DNA from 4 places in the Embleya sp. NPDC050154 genome. Region 4 is predicted to be linked to each of the others. Evidence: riboswitches for the same ligand, from Rfam matches in the RefSeq annotation. Region 4 holds a riboswitch; each other region holds the start of a gene.
The links. Region 4 has a riboswitch for cobalamin ahead of ACIBSV_RS25340 (cob(I)yrinic acid a,c-diamide adenosyltransferase). Riboswitches for the same ligand answer to the same signal wherever they lie in the genome.
Positions count from the first base shown of each region.

Region 1 (3,483 bases), on a different contig from region 4:
GCGGCGTCCTTGAAGGTCATCCAGCCGTTGCCGGTCTGCGCGAGCGTGCGCATCATCCGGGCGTAGAGGTCGCGCGCGGGCATCTGCCGGACGAACCGGCCGTCCCGCTCGGCGGCTTCGTACACCTTGTCGAACTCGGCGCCCCACAGGTCGGGCAGTTCGGGCAGCTCGTTCGGGTCGAACAGCGACCAGACGCCGTCCTCCTCGACCCGGCGCATGAACAGGTCCGGCACCCAGTTGGCCAGGTTGAGGTTGTGCGTGCGGCGCGCGTCCTCACCGGTGTTCTCGCGCAGTTCGAGGAACTCCAGGATGTCCGGGTGCCAGGTCTCCAGGTACACGCAGGCCGCGCCCTTGCGCCGGCCGCCCTGGTTGACCGCGGCCACCGACGAGTCGAGCGTCTTGAGCCACGGCACGATGCCGTTGGAGTGCCCGTTGGTGCCGCGGATCAGCGAGCCGCGCGAACGCACCCGCGACCACGCCACGCCGATGCCGCCGGCGAACTTCGACAGTCGGGCGATCCGCCCGTACATGTCGTAGATCGACTCCAGCTCGTCCTTGGGCGAGTCGAGCAGGTAGCACGAGGACATCTGGGTGTGCACGGTGCCGGAGTTGAACAGCGTCGGCGAGCTGGGCAGGTAGGCGAGCGAGGACATCAGCCGGTAGAAGCCGATCGCCTCGCCGGGCTCCTGGGCCAGGCCGCACGCCACGCGCAGCAGGAAGTGCTGCGGGGTCTCGACCACCTTGCGCGAGACCGGGTGGCGCAACAGGTAGCGGTCGTACACGGTGCGCAGGCCGAAGTACTCGAACCGCCGGTCGCCGTCGACGTCCACGGCGGCGTCCAACTCGGCGGCGTGCTCGGCGACGAACGCCGCGGTCTCCGCGCCGATGACGCCCTCGCGCCGGCCGAGCGCGATGCCTGCGCTGAACGAGGTGACCCCCGCGTCGAGGGCCTCGTCCGCGATCCGGCCGGCGAGCAGGCGCGCGGCGAGCCGCGAGTAGGCGGGCTCCTCCGCGATCAGCTCGGCGGCGGTACGCACCGCCAGGTCCGCGGCCGCTCCCTTGTCCGCGCCCTCGTTGAGACCCGCGACGACCCGGCGGACGACCCGATCCGGATCGACCTCCGGCAGATCGCGCGCCTGGGTGCGCACCAGGGTAGCCAGTTGGTCCTCGGGGCTTTCGTCGATCCGCATCCGGGTCGCGCCCACGCTGTCCACAACGGTCACGTGCTCTCTCCTCGCGAGCTCGTACGTACAGTGACCCCACGCCCGAAGGCGCGGACAGCCGGCAGGTATTCGGACTCGCGGGCATGCCGGGGCGCCACCGGGCACGATGTGCTCGGCGGGCCGCGGAGTTCCCCGTGGTCGTCGCGCGCCGAACCCCTCCGGGCGTTCGGCGCCGCAGGACGACATTCGTTCCCGCTTACCGCTGCGGGGGCAGTCCCGGCTTCACACCGGGTTCCCTCTTGCGTCGCCTTTCCGTTTGAACCGGAACGGCGAACCAGCTGCGTCGCAGAGCATATATGTAGTGGCGGGGTGGTCGCCGCACCCCCAGGTGTTGTGTCGTGTCGCGATTCCCGACGTACCACGATTTCGGCCGGGACGGGCCCACTCCCGGCGGCGATGCCGTCCACACCGGGTGTCGTGGCGCCTCCGAGCCGAGCGGAATCGTCTCCTCCCGGCGTACGCCCGGCATGACGGTACTCGCGCGCGGGCCGCCGAATGGCTGCACGACACGCCGGCGTTGTGCGCGGCGCGCGTCGCCGAGCCCCTGTCGAACGTGGTGTCCGGGCGTCGAGGGAAAGACCTTCGCGGGGCGGCCGAGCGGGCGAGGGCGAGGCATTGGGAGCGTACGGTCGGCCGCGGGGCGTGCCTGGCATGTACGGCGTCCGACGGGCGGGTCGGCGAGGCGGGAGCCGGGCGTGTCGGCGGGTGCCTCCGGCGGCCGGTGTGGGCTGCCTCGGAGGTGGCCTCGGCGGCGTCCTCAGGGGCGGCCGGTGCGGGGGCCGGCCCCGGATGGGCGCGCGTGTCGCGCCGGGCGGTCGGGGCATCGGTCCACCGGCCGGGGTACCTCCCGGCCCGAGTCGCGCCACTCCGCGACCAACGCCTCGTACACGGGTGTCTCGAACGCCTCGGTGGGCCACGGCCCGAACGGGGCCCGCAGGATCTCCATGCCGACCCAACCGCGCGAGGGAACGCGAAGTAACCACCAACCGGGTGATCCCACTCGGTCGATGGACGAATCGACTCGGATACAGGCGCGCGGACCGGCCCGGGCGCACCGACCGCGCCCTGGGGCGGTCGCGCCCCTTCGGGTCGTCCTCGGGCCGCATTCAGGCAGCCTTCGACCGCCTTCGATGGGTTTCGGCGGGTTTCCGGCCGGGTGCCTTCCGGTCAGGTGGTTTCGGTCCGGGTGCTTTCGGTCCCGGCGGTTTCGGTGCGTGGCGTTTCCGGTCGGGTGCTTTCGATCTGGGCCGCCGCCGTGCGCAGTTCGGCGAACGCCTCGCCGAGCGCCGCCGCCGTCCAGTGCGCGTTCAGGCCGCTCGGGTTCGGCAGCACCCAGATCCGGGTGTCGCCGATGGTCTCGGCCTGTCGACCGACCACCGCCTTGGGCCGGCCGAAACCGGTCCGGTACGCGCCGATGCCGAGCACGGCCAGCCAGGCCGGCCGGTACGTGCGCACCTTGGCGGTGAGCGCCGCGCCGCCGGCGACGTACTCGTCCCGGCTCAACTCGTCCGCACGGGCGGTGGTGCGGGCCACCACGTTGGTGATGCCGAGACCGAGCGCGGTCAACGCGTCCTGCTCGGCGGGCGCGAGCAGGCGGGGCGTGAACCCGGAGGCGTACAGCGCGGGCCAGAACCGGTTGCCGGGGCGGGCGAAGTGCCGCCCGGTCGCACCGGACCACAGGCCGGGGTTGATCCCGCAGAACAACACCCGCAGGTTCGGTCCGATCACGTCGGGGATGGTCCGGCCGTGCGCGGCGGCCATTTCGGCGGCGGTGGGATTGCGCCCGGGCGGGATCGGCAGCACGACGGGCTTCGCGGGCGGCCCGGGCTGCGCCGGGGTGCTCACGGCGCCTCCGCGATCAGCGCCGTCCCCACCGACCGGAAGCCGAGCCGGTCGTACACGCGGGCCACGTCCTGGTCGCCCGCCGACAGGAACACCGTCTCGCTCCCGTCGGTGAGCGCGTGCCGGGCCAGCTCCCAGGTCACCGCCGCCGCGAGGCCGCCACGTCGGGCCGCGGGGAGGGTGGCCACACCGACGATCTCGGTGGTGCCGTACAGGTGCTGATAACTGCCCACGCACAGCGGCCCGGCCGGGCCGTACGCGGCGAACATCACCGTCTCGCCGGTGCGCAGGCGCTCGTTGAGGTAGGACAGCAGTCCCGGGTCCTGGCCGAGCGCGGCGGTATCCCGTTCGGTCGGGCCGTCGGTCCCCGACGCGGTCCCCGGGTTCGCGAAGCCGACCGCCGCGACGCTGTGCACGA
Region 1 is NZ_JBITJP010000015.1:192,567-196,049, forward strand. It holds gene ACIBSV_RS29565 (ribonucleoside-diphosphate reductase subunit alpha) at 1-1,190, opposite strand, end outside; cobalamin riboswitch at 1,266-1,517, opposite strand; gene mug (G/U mismatch-specific DNA glycosylase) at 2,391-2,984, opposite strand; gene ACIBSV_RS29575 (GNAT family N-acetyltransferase) at 3,065-3,483, opposite strand, start outside.
Region 1: it holds a riboswitch for cobalamin, as region 4 does, so the genes downstream of both, ACIBSV_RS29565 (ribonucleoside-diphosphate reductase subunit alpha) here and ACIBSV_RS25340 (cob(I)yrinic acid a,c-diamide adenosyltransferase) in region 4, are expected to answer to the same signal.

Region 2 (3,483 bases), on a different contig from region 4:
GGCGTCCAGTCGGCTCAGACCCGAACCGCCCACGTCCTCACGGACGTTGATGCCGCCGAGACCGAGGTCGGCGCCCTTGCGCAGGACATCGACGGGGAAGTGCTTGGTGCGGTCCCACTCGATCGCGTGCGGGGCAAGGTGCTCGCGGGCGAAGTCCCGCGTCGTCTCGACGATCGCGAGCTGATCCTCGGTGAGGGTGCTCATCGGGTCAGCCCATCGTGGGGATGGTGAAACTCGCGGCCTCGCGTGCACCGGAGAACCAACGCGAGGTGATCGTCTTGGTCCGGGTGTAGAAGCGGATCGAGTCGGGTCCGTGCTGGTTGAGGTCGCCGAATCCGGACCGCTTCCACCCGCCGAACGTGTGGTAGGCCACCGGTACCGGGATCGGCACATTGACGCCGACCATGCCGGTGTTCACCCGGCGACCGAAGTCGCGGGCGGTGTCGCCGTCGCGGGTGAAGATCGCCACGCCGTTGCCGTACTCGTGCTCGCTCGCCAGTCGCAGCGCGTCCTCGTAGTCGGCCGCGCGCAGCACCGACAGGACCGGACCGAAGATCTCCTCGCGGTACACCCGCATCGAGGGCGTGACGTGATCGAACAGCGACGCGCCGACGAAGTAGCCGTCCTCGTGGCCGGGGACGCGCACGTCACGGCCGTCGACGAGCAGCTTCGCGCCCTCGCGCACGCCGATGTCCAGGTAGTCGTGCACCCGAGCGAGCGCGTCCCGACCCACCAACGGGCCGAAGTCGGCGTCGCGATCGTGGGAGGGGCCCACCCGCAGCGTGGCGATGCGCTCGACGAGCTTGGCCACCAGCGCGTCCGCGGTCTCCGCGCCGACCGGAACCGCGACGGAGATCGCCATGCAGCGCTCGCCCGCGGAGCCGTATCCGGCGCCGATCAGGGCCTCGACGACCTGGTCGAGGTCCGCGTCCGGCATCACGATCAGATGATTCTTGGCGCCGCCGAAGCACTGGGCGCGCTTGCCGCGCGCGGTGGCCGAGGTGTACACGTACTCGGCGATCGCGGTCGAGCCGACAAAGCCCAGCGCCTGGACGCGCGGGTCCTCCAGCAGTGTGTCGACGGACTCCTTGCCGCCGTTGACCACGTTCAGCACACCCGGCGGCAGTCCCGCCTCGAGGAAGAGCTCGGCCAGGCGCAGCGGTACCGAGGGGTCGCGTTCGGACGGCTTGAGGACGAACGCGTTGCCGCACGCGATGGCCGGGGCGATCTTCCACAGCGGGATCATCGCCGGGAAGTTGAACGGGGTGATGCCGGCGACCACACCGAGCGGCTGGCGCAGCGAGTGCACGTCGATGCCGGTACCCGCGTTGTCGGTGAACTCGCCCTTGAGCAGGTGCGGGATGCCGACGGCGAACTCCACAACCTCCAGGCCGCGTTGCAGGTCACCGTGGGCGTCGGCGATAGTCTTGCCGTGCTCGGCCGACAACAGCTCGGCGAGCGAATCGCGTTCGGGCTCGACCAGTTGCAGGAATCGGGAGAGCACCCGGGCGCGCTTTTGCGGGTTCCAGGCGGCCCACGCCGGTTGTGCCTGCTCGGCGTCGGCGATCGCCGCCAGCGTGTCGGCGCGGTCGGCCAGCGGGACGCGCGCCTGCACGCGTCCGGTGTTGGGGTCGTACACGTCGCCGAACGCGCCGGACGCGCCTTGGACGTGCTTGCCGCCGATGAAGTGGGAAAGCTCGCGGACCATGAACGACCTGTCTCTCGTCAGGTGCGATCCGGAGGCGGGGCAATGACCCGACCACGGCAACCGCCGCTTCGGGGAGCGGGGTTGCCGAGGTCGGGTGGCACGTGAGGGTGGTCAGGCGAGCCCGACGACCTCGACGTTCGCAAGATCGTCCGGGGCGAGTGCGCAGACCGGCGTCATGCGTGTTTGCTCCATCCTCGTGGACAACACGGATATACCCGCGGCCGGTATCCTGACTTCCGGATCGACACACGCCGCCCGCCTTCCCGGCTTTCGCCAGTGGCGTGGTGCCTCGGCAGCGCACTCCCCGGTCACAGTGGCGGGACCGTGCCGGATTCACACCGACTTCCCTGCACCGCGGACCTTGTAGTTCAAGACGATATAGTCGGACGTCCTAGTAAGTCCAGCGCCGATCGAGCTTGATCGCGTGCGGGAGCGACGTGACGAGGTGGCGGTCCGGGCATCGCGAGGACGTCACCGCCGGAACGGGGGCGGCGGGTGCACGCGTGCGCACGTTCGACGTGTGGTGCCGGTGCCTTGCCGTGCCGGAGGGGGATCTGCGCCCGCCTGCGCGGCTATCGGATGTGCTTCGGCTCCGTGACGGCCGTGGTGGGTTCGAGCCGCACCGCCGCGGCGGCGCACGCCTCGACTCGGGCGCGGGCAAGTCCGATGGCCGGGTGGGCGTACGCCAGACGCTCCGCGTTCGCCAGTGCGGCGCGGGCGGCGTCCGGGTCGCCCGCGGCGGCCGAACAGATCGCAAGCAGACATTCGCACTCGGCGCCCATCCAGCGACTCCGTTGCCGTGCGGCGCGCCGACGCCATCGGCGAGCCCGCGCCGCCGCCCGCTCCACGCGCCCCTCGTACAGGTCCAAGGCGAACTCGGCCACGCAGCCCTTGCGGCGATGGGCCCGCCCGGAACCCGCCACGGCGGGGCGCAGTGTGGGCAACATCGCGGCCGCGTCCGCCGAACCCTGGACCAGCAGCATCGCGGAGAAGTCGGTGTGCGCGTGCGACATCATGCGGCCGAGCGCGTCGTCGCGAGGATGCGCCGCCGACCACCGGCGCACGACCTCCGCCCCCGCCGGGCCGTGTCCTCGCGCGAAGAGCACCATGCACTGGGACACGGCCCCGAGCGCCTGACCCACAGGCGTGTCGGGAAAGCCCTTGCTGTGCTCGTGCGCCCCCTCGACGTCACCACGACGCAGCGCGCGGATCACCTGCGCGTTCCGCTTCAGCGCGACCCGGTCCGCCTTGGAAGGCAACAGCGGCAACCCCACACCGGCTCGTTGGTGCATTCCCAGCCCCAGGAAGGCCAGGTAGCCCAAGAGCAGCCCCGCGACGATCCCCGAGGGACCTCGGACCAGCAGAAACGGGACCGCGAAGGAGGCCGCGAGGGATAGCGGCAAAATCACCCGAACAAGTATGCGCACGACGAGAGTATGGGGGTCACCGGGCGCGGACGACATGCGGTGCCGATGGTTTCCGGCAGACCTGTCCGCACGGACCGCCGCCCCATGGGGTGTCGCATACCGATGCAAGTACTGATGCGTGACTGATTCCGAGGCGCTCGATCGTCCGTAACGTCTTGACCTGCGGAAAGCAGGACTGGAACCGCGCAGGACAGAGCACTGGAACCCGTCGGGCACGCCCGGCGGAGCGACCCGGAAAGGACGGACGCCATGAGCGCCGCCATCGACTACACCGCCACCGTCGAGAACTACCTGGCCGGCTGGAACGAGCCGGACGCGGACAAGCGCCGCGCGCTGGTGGCGTCCGCG
Region 2 is NZ_JBITJP010000019.1:138,753-142,235, reverse strand. It holds gene ACIBSV_RS33755 (acyl-CoA dehydrogenase family protein) at 1-204, opposite strand, end outside; gene ACIBSV_RS33750 (CoA-acylating methylmalonate-semialdehyde dehydrogenase) at 209-1,708, opposite strand; cobalamin riboswitch at 1,910-2,080, opposite strand; gene ACIBSV_RS33745 (hypothetical protein) at 2,281-3,135, opposite strand; gene ACIBSV_RS33740 (nuclear transport factor 2 family protein) at 3,385-3,483, shown strand, end outside.
Region 2: it holds a riboswitch for cobalamin, as region 4 does, so the genes downstream of both, ACIBSV_RS33750 (CoA-acylating methylmalonate-semialdehyde dehydrogenase) here and ACIBSV_RS25340 (cob(I)yrinic acid a,c-diamide adenosyltransferase) in region 4, are expected to answer to the same signal.

Region 3 (3,483 bases), on a different contig from region 4:
CCGTGAGCCCGCGGTGGACAATCGCACGCCGTTCGGGCACGCATGGCCGCCGCGACGACCCGGACCGCCGGGGCGGGGCGTGCCTTCCCCGCCCCGGTGGTCCCGACTCAGGACGCGGCGTCGGGGAGCGTCGCCCGTACCCCGCGCGCCGCCGCCACCAGGTTCTCCAACGAGGCGCGAACCTCGGGCCAGCCGCGGGTCTTGAGGCCGCAGTCGGGGTTGACCCACAACCGCCCGGCGGGGATCGCGGTCAACCCCTCGTGCAGCAGAGCGGTCACCTCCTCCGCACTCGGGACGCGCGGGGAGTGGATGTCGTACACACCGGGACCGGCCTCGCGCGGATAGCCGTGGGCGGCGAGCTCCCGGGCGACCTGCATGTGCGAACGGGCGGCCTCCAGGCTGATCACGTCGGCGTCGAGGTCGTCGATCGCCTGCACGATGTCGCCGAACTCGGCGTAGCACATGTGCGTGTGGATCTGGGTGGCCGCGCGCACGCCGGAGGTGGTCAGGCGGAACGACTCGGTGGCCCAGGCCAGGTATTCGGCGCGGTCCGCGGCGCGCAGCGGCAGTGTCTCGCGCAGCGCTGGTTCGTCCACCTGGATGACCGAGCCCCCCGCGTCCTCCAGGTCGCGGACCTCGTCGCGCAGCGCCAGGGCGACCTGCCGGGCGGTGGTTCCGAGCGGCTGGTCGTCGCGCACGAAGGACCACGCGAGCATGGTGACGGGGCCGGTGAGCATGCCCTTGACGGGGCGGTCGGACAACGACTGGGCGAACGAGGTCCAGCGCACGGTCATCGGCTCGGGACGGGAGATGTCGCCGGCCAGGATCGGCGGGCGCACGTACCGGGTGCCGTACGACTGGACCCAGCCGTGCCGGGTGGCCACGTATCCGGTGAGTTGTTCGGCGAAGTACTGCACCATGTCGTTGCGTTCGGCCTCGCCGTGCACCAGGACGTCGATTCCGGCCTTCTCCTGGAAGGAGATCACGTCGCGGATCTCGGACTCGATGCGTTCCTCGTAGCCTGCCTCGTCGATGCGTCCGGCGCGCAGGTCGGCGCGGGCGGTGCGCAGCTCGCCGGTCTGCGGGAAGGAGCCGATCGTGGTCGTCGGCAGCAACGGGAGTCCCAGGTGGGCACGTTGGGCCGCGGCGCGCTCGGCGTAGGGCAGGCTGCGCCGGCCGTCCGCGTCGGTGACCGCGGCGGCGCGGGCACGTACGGCGGGGTCGCGGGTCAGGGCGGAGGTCTTGCGCGCGGCCAGGTCGGCCCGGTTGGCGGCGAGATGGGTCGCGATGGTGTCCGTGCCCTGGCCCAGGCCGCGGGCCAACGTGACGATCTCCTCGGTCTTTTGCCGGGCGAAGGCGAGCCATCGGGAGACCTGCGGGTCGATGTCGCGCTCGTCGCCGGCGTCCAGGGGCACGTGCAACAGGGAGCAGGACGCGGACACGTCGACGCGCTCGGCCAGGCCCAGCAGGGTACCCAGGGTGGCCAGCGACCTGCCGAGGTCGTTGATCCACACGTTGCGCCCGTCGACGACGCCGGCGACCAGGCGCTTGCCGGGCAGTCCGCCGACGGCGGCCAGGGCGTCCAGGTTGGCGAACGCGGCTCCGGTGAAGTCGAGGGCGAGCCCCTCGATCGGCGCCTTGGCCAGGATCGGCAACGCCTCGCCGAGGCGGTCGAAGTACGAGGCGACCAGCAGCCTGGGCCGGTCGGTGAGCGCGCCGAGGTCGCGGTAGGCGCGTGCGATGGCGTTGAGTTCGGCGAAGCTGCGGTCCTGGACCAGCGCGGGTTCGTCCAGTTGCACCCACTCGGCGCCGGCCGCGCGCAGGTCGGCGAGCACCTCGGCGTACACCGGCAGTAGTCGATCCAACAGGGTCAGCGGCTGGAAGTCGGCCGCGACGCCGGGCGCGGGCTTGGCGAGCAGGAGGTAGGTGATCGGTCCGACCAGTACGGGGCGGGCGGTCAGGCCCTGTGCGACGGCCTCCTCGAACTCGGCGACCTGCTTGGCGGAGTTCGCGGAGAACACGGTGTCGGGGCCGAGTTCGGGGACCAGGTAGTGGTAGTTCGTGTCGAACCACTTGGTCATCTCCAGCGGCGCCACCTCCTGGGTGCCGCGCGCCATCGCGAAGTAGCCGTCCAGGGCGTCGGCTTCGACGGCCGCACGGTGGCGGGGCGGGATCGCGCCGACCATCACGGTGGTGTCCAGGACGTGGTCGTAGAGCGAGAAGTCGCCGGTGGGCACCTCGTGTACACCGGCATCGGCGAGCCGATCGCGGTTGGCGCGGCGCAGTTCGGCCGCGGTCTCGCGAAGCCCGTCGGCGGTGACCCGACCGGCCCAGTAGCCCTCGATGGCCTTCTTCAACTCCCGGCGCGGGCCCTGTCGGGGGTAGCCGTACACGGTGGCGCGGGTTGCCGCGGCTGCGGACTTGGTGGTCACGGAACTCTCCTTCGCGAGTTGTCTCCGGAATCCCGGGACGGATCGAGGGCGCGAAGGGATGGCAAGCCGCCGGGGCGTTTCGGCGCTGTCGCGCACGTGTGCCACCGGGGTTGTCCGCCGACCCGCCCACGAGGTCACCGAGATCACCGTGTGCCTCGTCGGCACACGGGCAGTGGCAGGTCTTCGGACTCGTGGGCGCGTCCACCGAAAGGGCGGACTCCTACTGGCCGTCGCTTCCCGGGCCCGTCCTGGGGCCCAGTGCTGTTGACGGCGGTCGTTCCCACTCACCGCTGCGGGGCAGTCCCGGATTCACACCGGGTTCCCTCTTACGACGCGCCTGCCTGGCGGGCAGGGCGAACCGACTGCGTCCGTCAGCTTAGCCGGCGATGGGCGCGTCCGGCAGGCGAGTCCACCCGGTGGACGGTGAAACGACGTACGCGCGAGGCGGATGCCGCCGCCGGCGCCGATCGGGCAGGCGTGCGCGGTCCGTTCCCGGCGTTCGTTCCGACCGAATCACGCGCGTCGGCGATGACCGGCGGAACGAACGCGGTCGCGGAGCCGAGGACGACCTCGCTTCGGATCCGACGCCGGGTCGGCCCTACGGGCGCGTGGGGGCCACGCGCGGGGGCGGATTGGTGGTGGAGGTCTTGTCCTTGGAGAAGGACCAGCCCTCGAAGCTGCCCAGCGGGGGCTTGCGGTTGGTCGCACCCCACGAGCTGTACGTCCAAGTGCCGTTGTTCGGCGCGTGCCAGTACGACCAATACGCGGACGCCGGAGGGGTGTTGACGCAGGGCTCGGTGTCCGTGCCGGGCTTGCCCTCGATCCGGCAGATGAACGCCTCGCCCCACCGGTTCGTGCCCTGGATCTGGAAGCCGGCGTTCTTGAGCGCGGCCAGACCGGTGGCCTGGTCGCCGGGCGCGCAACGGGTGAGCGTGGCGCCGCCGAGTTCCTGGAAGTCGACGATCACGGTCACCCCGTTGGCGTCCGGGCAGACGCCGGCGGAGCCCTTGGTGGGGTCGATGGCGTAGGCGGCGGGTGCGCTCACGGTGAT
Region 3 is NZ_JBITJP010000001.1:463,557-467,039, forward strand. It holds gene metE (5-methyltetrahydropteroyltriglutamate--homocysteine S-methyltransferase) at 108-2,432, opposite strand; cobalamin riboswitch at 2,589-2,810, opposite strand; gene ACIBSV_RS02150 (flagellar hook-length control protein FliK) at 3,031-3,483, opposite strand, start outside.
Region 3: it holds a riboswitch for cobalamin, as region 4 does, so the genes downstream of both, metE (5-methyltetrahydropteroyltriglutamate--homocysteine S-methyltransferase) here and ACIBSV_RS25340 (cob(I)yrinic acid a,c-diamide adenosyltransferase) in region 4, are expected to answer to the same signal.

Region 4 (3,483 bases):
CGCCGAGCTGCTGTACGGGCTCTACCAGCTCACCCAGGAGGCCCGGAAGGGCTGACCGGGGCGACACCGGCCGGACCGAGGAGGCCCGGAGGGGCCGATCGGGGTGACGAGCCTGGGAAGGGCCATCAGACCGAAGAACCCCGGAGCAGCCGATCGGGGGAAGAGCCCCGGAAGGGCGATCAGACCGAAGAACCCCGGAACAGCCGCCGATCCGGGCACGGAACCCCGAACGGTTGATCGAAGCGACCCGGGTCCGCTCAGCCGGGCCGCCGCCGGCCCGGCCGCCGGTGGGCGACGAAGGCCAGGACACCCGCCCCGAGCAGGGCCGAGCCGAGGAAGGCCACGAGCAGCGACCCGCCGCCCGGATCGATCCCGGCGCGCGGACGCGCCGCCGACGCGGCGGAGGGCGCGCGGAGTTCGTCGACGCCGCGATGGACGCCGAGCTTGCCCGCCCGGGTCTCGACCGGCCGGCCGGACGCACCGGGGCCGGCCGCCACGTCGATCCGCACGCTCGCGGTGGCCTCGCGGCCGAGCCGGTCGACGATCGTGTAGCGAAAGTTGTCGCGTCCGGTGAAGCCCGGCCCCGGCGTGTACCGCAGCACCGAATTCGCGTCGCCCCGCTCGTCCGGCTGGAGCACCAGGCCGTGTTCGGGATTGGTGTACGACAGCACGACCAGCCCTTCGCCGGAGTCGCCGGCCAGGACCGGGACGTCCACCGACTGCCCGGCGCGAGTGCCCACCCGATCGGCGACGGCACGCGGGACGGGTGGCAGGTTCGGCTCGGGCTGGTCCCTGGACCGCACCCGGTCGCCGGACCCGACGGGGCGCCCGGCGCCGGCGCTCAACAGCGATGCGGATGGGGTGGGGCCTGCCGTCCCCGCGCCGAGGGGTCCGGCGGGCGGGGCGGTATGTCCCGACCCGGCGTCGAAGTCCGCAGCGGAAGGAGTCGGTCGCGCCGAGCCGGCATCGAAGAGCGGTACGGAGGAGGCGAGATGCATCCCCTCGGGGCCGAACCACCCCGCACAGGCGGCTGGATGCCCCGACCCGGCTCCGAACAGCGACACACAACACGCCAGGAGCACGCCCGCTCGACGTACCCGACATGCCCGACCCACCCGACGCGTCGGACCGGCTGGTTCAGGTGTTCCGGACACCGTGGACACGCATACCTCCGGCACTGATTTCCCGGCACGGCCGGATCGCGGATCGACTCACCGGCACCCTCCGGCGCCCGTCGGCACCCTTCGGCGCCGATACCGCCGGGCCGACGCCGGCCGAGGGAGCCGCTCTCGGAATCCGATCCTGGGCTTTACCCGCGCCGGTCCGGGGCTCGGCGCGCGGACCGGCGGCAAGCTTCACCCGCACGCGTGGTCCGGATCCGACGGTGGACCGGGCCCGTCGCGCGTGTCATGGTGGGAGGCGCAAGGCGACGGCGGTACGAGGAAGCCGGTGTGAATCCGGCGCGGTCCCGCCACTGTGATCGGGGAGCGACTCCCGAACCGGCCACGGCCCCGAGACGGGTCGGAAGGCCGGGAGGAGCGATGATCCGAGAGCCAGGAGACTCACGTCGTCGCCACCTCACCAACCGGGGCGGATTTCCCCGAGAGAGGCCGGTGCCGACCATGTCCTTGGTTTTGAGCCGGATCTACACCCGTACCGGCGATGCCGGCACGACCGCGCTGGGCGACAACTCCCGTACGCGCAAGACCGATCCGAGGTTGGCGGCGTACGCCGACACGGACGAGACCAACGCGGCGATCGGGGTCGTGCTCGCGCTCGGCGACCCGCAACCGCAGACGCGCGCGGTACTGGCGCAACTGCAGCACGACCTGTTCGACGTCGGCGCCGACCTGTGCGCGCCGATCGCCGAGGGGGACACCCGGCTGCGGATCACCGAGGCGGACGTGGCCCGGCTGGAGGAGCACTGCGACGCGTTCAACGCGGAACTGGCCGCGCTGCGTTCCTTCGTACTGCCCGGCGGCAGCCCGGCCGCGGCCCTGCTGCACGTGGCCCGCACCTCGGCCCGACGTGCCGAGCGCTCGACCTGGGCGTTGATCGAGGCGGACGAGCGGGCGACGGCAGGCGGTGCCGCGACCGTCAACCCGCTCACCGCGCGCTACCTCAACCGGTTGTCCGACCTGCTGTTCGTCCTCGCCCGGCGGGCCAACGCCGACGGTGCGGGTGATGTGTTGTGGCGTCCGGGCGACAGCCGCTGACCGGCGGGCGGTCGCGGTCCCACGGCGGCGGGCCGCTGCGCCGGCTCGCCGACGTGGGGCCCTACTTCGAGCTGCGGACCGGACCGATCACCGACGGCGCGGGCTTTCGGCCGTTGGCCGAGCTGTACGACCCGGCCGCGCCCGCCGCGTGGGCGGCCCGGGTGGAGCACGTACGGGCCCGGCTGCGGACCGAGGAACCGCGTGTCGCCGCGTCGATCCTGTATCTGGGCGTGGCCTCGCGGCTGTGGTCGGTGGCACTGGGTGCGGCGGTGCTCGGCCGGGTGGTGCCCGACCTGGATCCGGCCCGGACGTACTGGCGCTTCCCGGACGCCGGGCCGGTCGAGTTGTGGGCGCCCGATCCGGCGCCGGCGCCGGTGCCGGACGATCGCTCGGGGATCGAGCAGCTGCACGACGCGGTGCTGGTCGGGCATCTGGTGCCGCTCGCCGGGGCGACCCGAGCGGTGGTGCCGGTCGCCGAGCGGCTGCTGTGGGGCAACGCCGCGTCGGCCCTGGTCGGCGCGGCCCGCGTGTTGCACCGGCACCTGGCTCCGACCGAGCCGGAACTCGTGGCGACCACACGCGTGTTCGCCGACGGCCTGTTGGCCGCAGGCCGGTTGCGTGGAACCGGCCTGCACGGTGCGCTCGGCGCGTTCCGCCGCACCACGTGCTGCCTGTACTACCGGATCCCCGGGGGCGGTACGTGCGGCGACTGTGTCTTCCACGACAAGCCGCCGCGGCCGGCCCGGACCCGGATCGGGTCGTCGGCATCGGGTTTTCGGGGGAACGCGGGCTGAGCACCGTCGGCCTGCCCGTTCGGTTCGCTCGGGGCACCGGGAACCGTGTGTCGGGTCCCGCGCGGAGCGGCCGATCGGGTGAATCGGTCGGACACGCCGAGCCGCGCATCCGGGTGACATTCCCGGATCCTCGGCCCGGTTGTTTCTAGCCTCGGCCACGAGACACCGAATCCGGCATCGACGAATGCGAACGCCGGGGCCGTGTCCTCGGTCCTGCCGGGTCTGCGCCCCCGGCAGGATCGGGGAGACGGCCCCGGCCGTCGAAGGCCCGCCGAGGACGAATGACCGGGCGCCCCCGGGGCAGGCGCCAGGCGCGGTCCTCGGCGGTGACGCGAGGACATCGAGACCGTGAAGAGGAGTACGCACCGATGAGTACCCCAGGCCGAGACTCCGGCGGCAGGTCCGCGTCGCGCGATCCCGACGAGGTCGCCGCGTTCCCGACCGTCCTTCCCCCCGCCGTCGAATCACCCACG
Region 4 is NZ_JBITJP010000012.1:133,566-137,048, forward strand. It holds gene ACIBSV_RS25330 (DUF5708 family protein) at 1-55, shown strand, start outside; gene ACIBSV_RS25335 (Ig-like domain-containing protein) at 258-803, opposite strand; cobalamin riboswitch at 1,438-1,564, shown strand; gene ACIBSV_RS25340 (cob(I)yrinic acid a,c-diamide adenosyltransferase) at 1,623-2,216, shown strand; gene ACIBSV_RS25345 ((2Fe-2S)-binding protein) at 2,192-3,010, shown strand; gene ACIBSV_RS25350 (hypothetical protein) at 3,379-3,483, shown strand, end outside.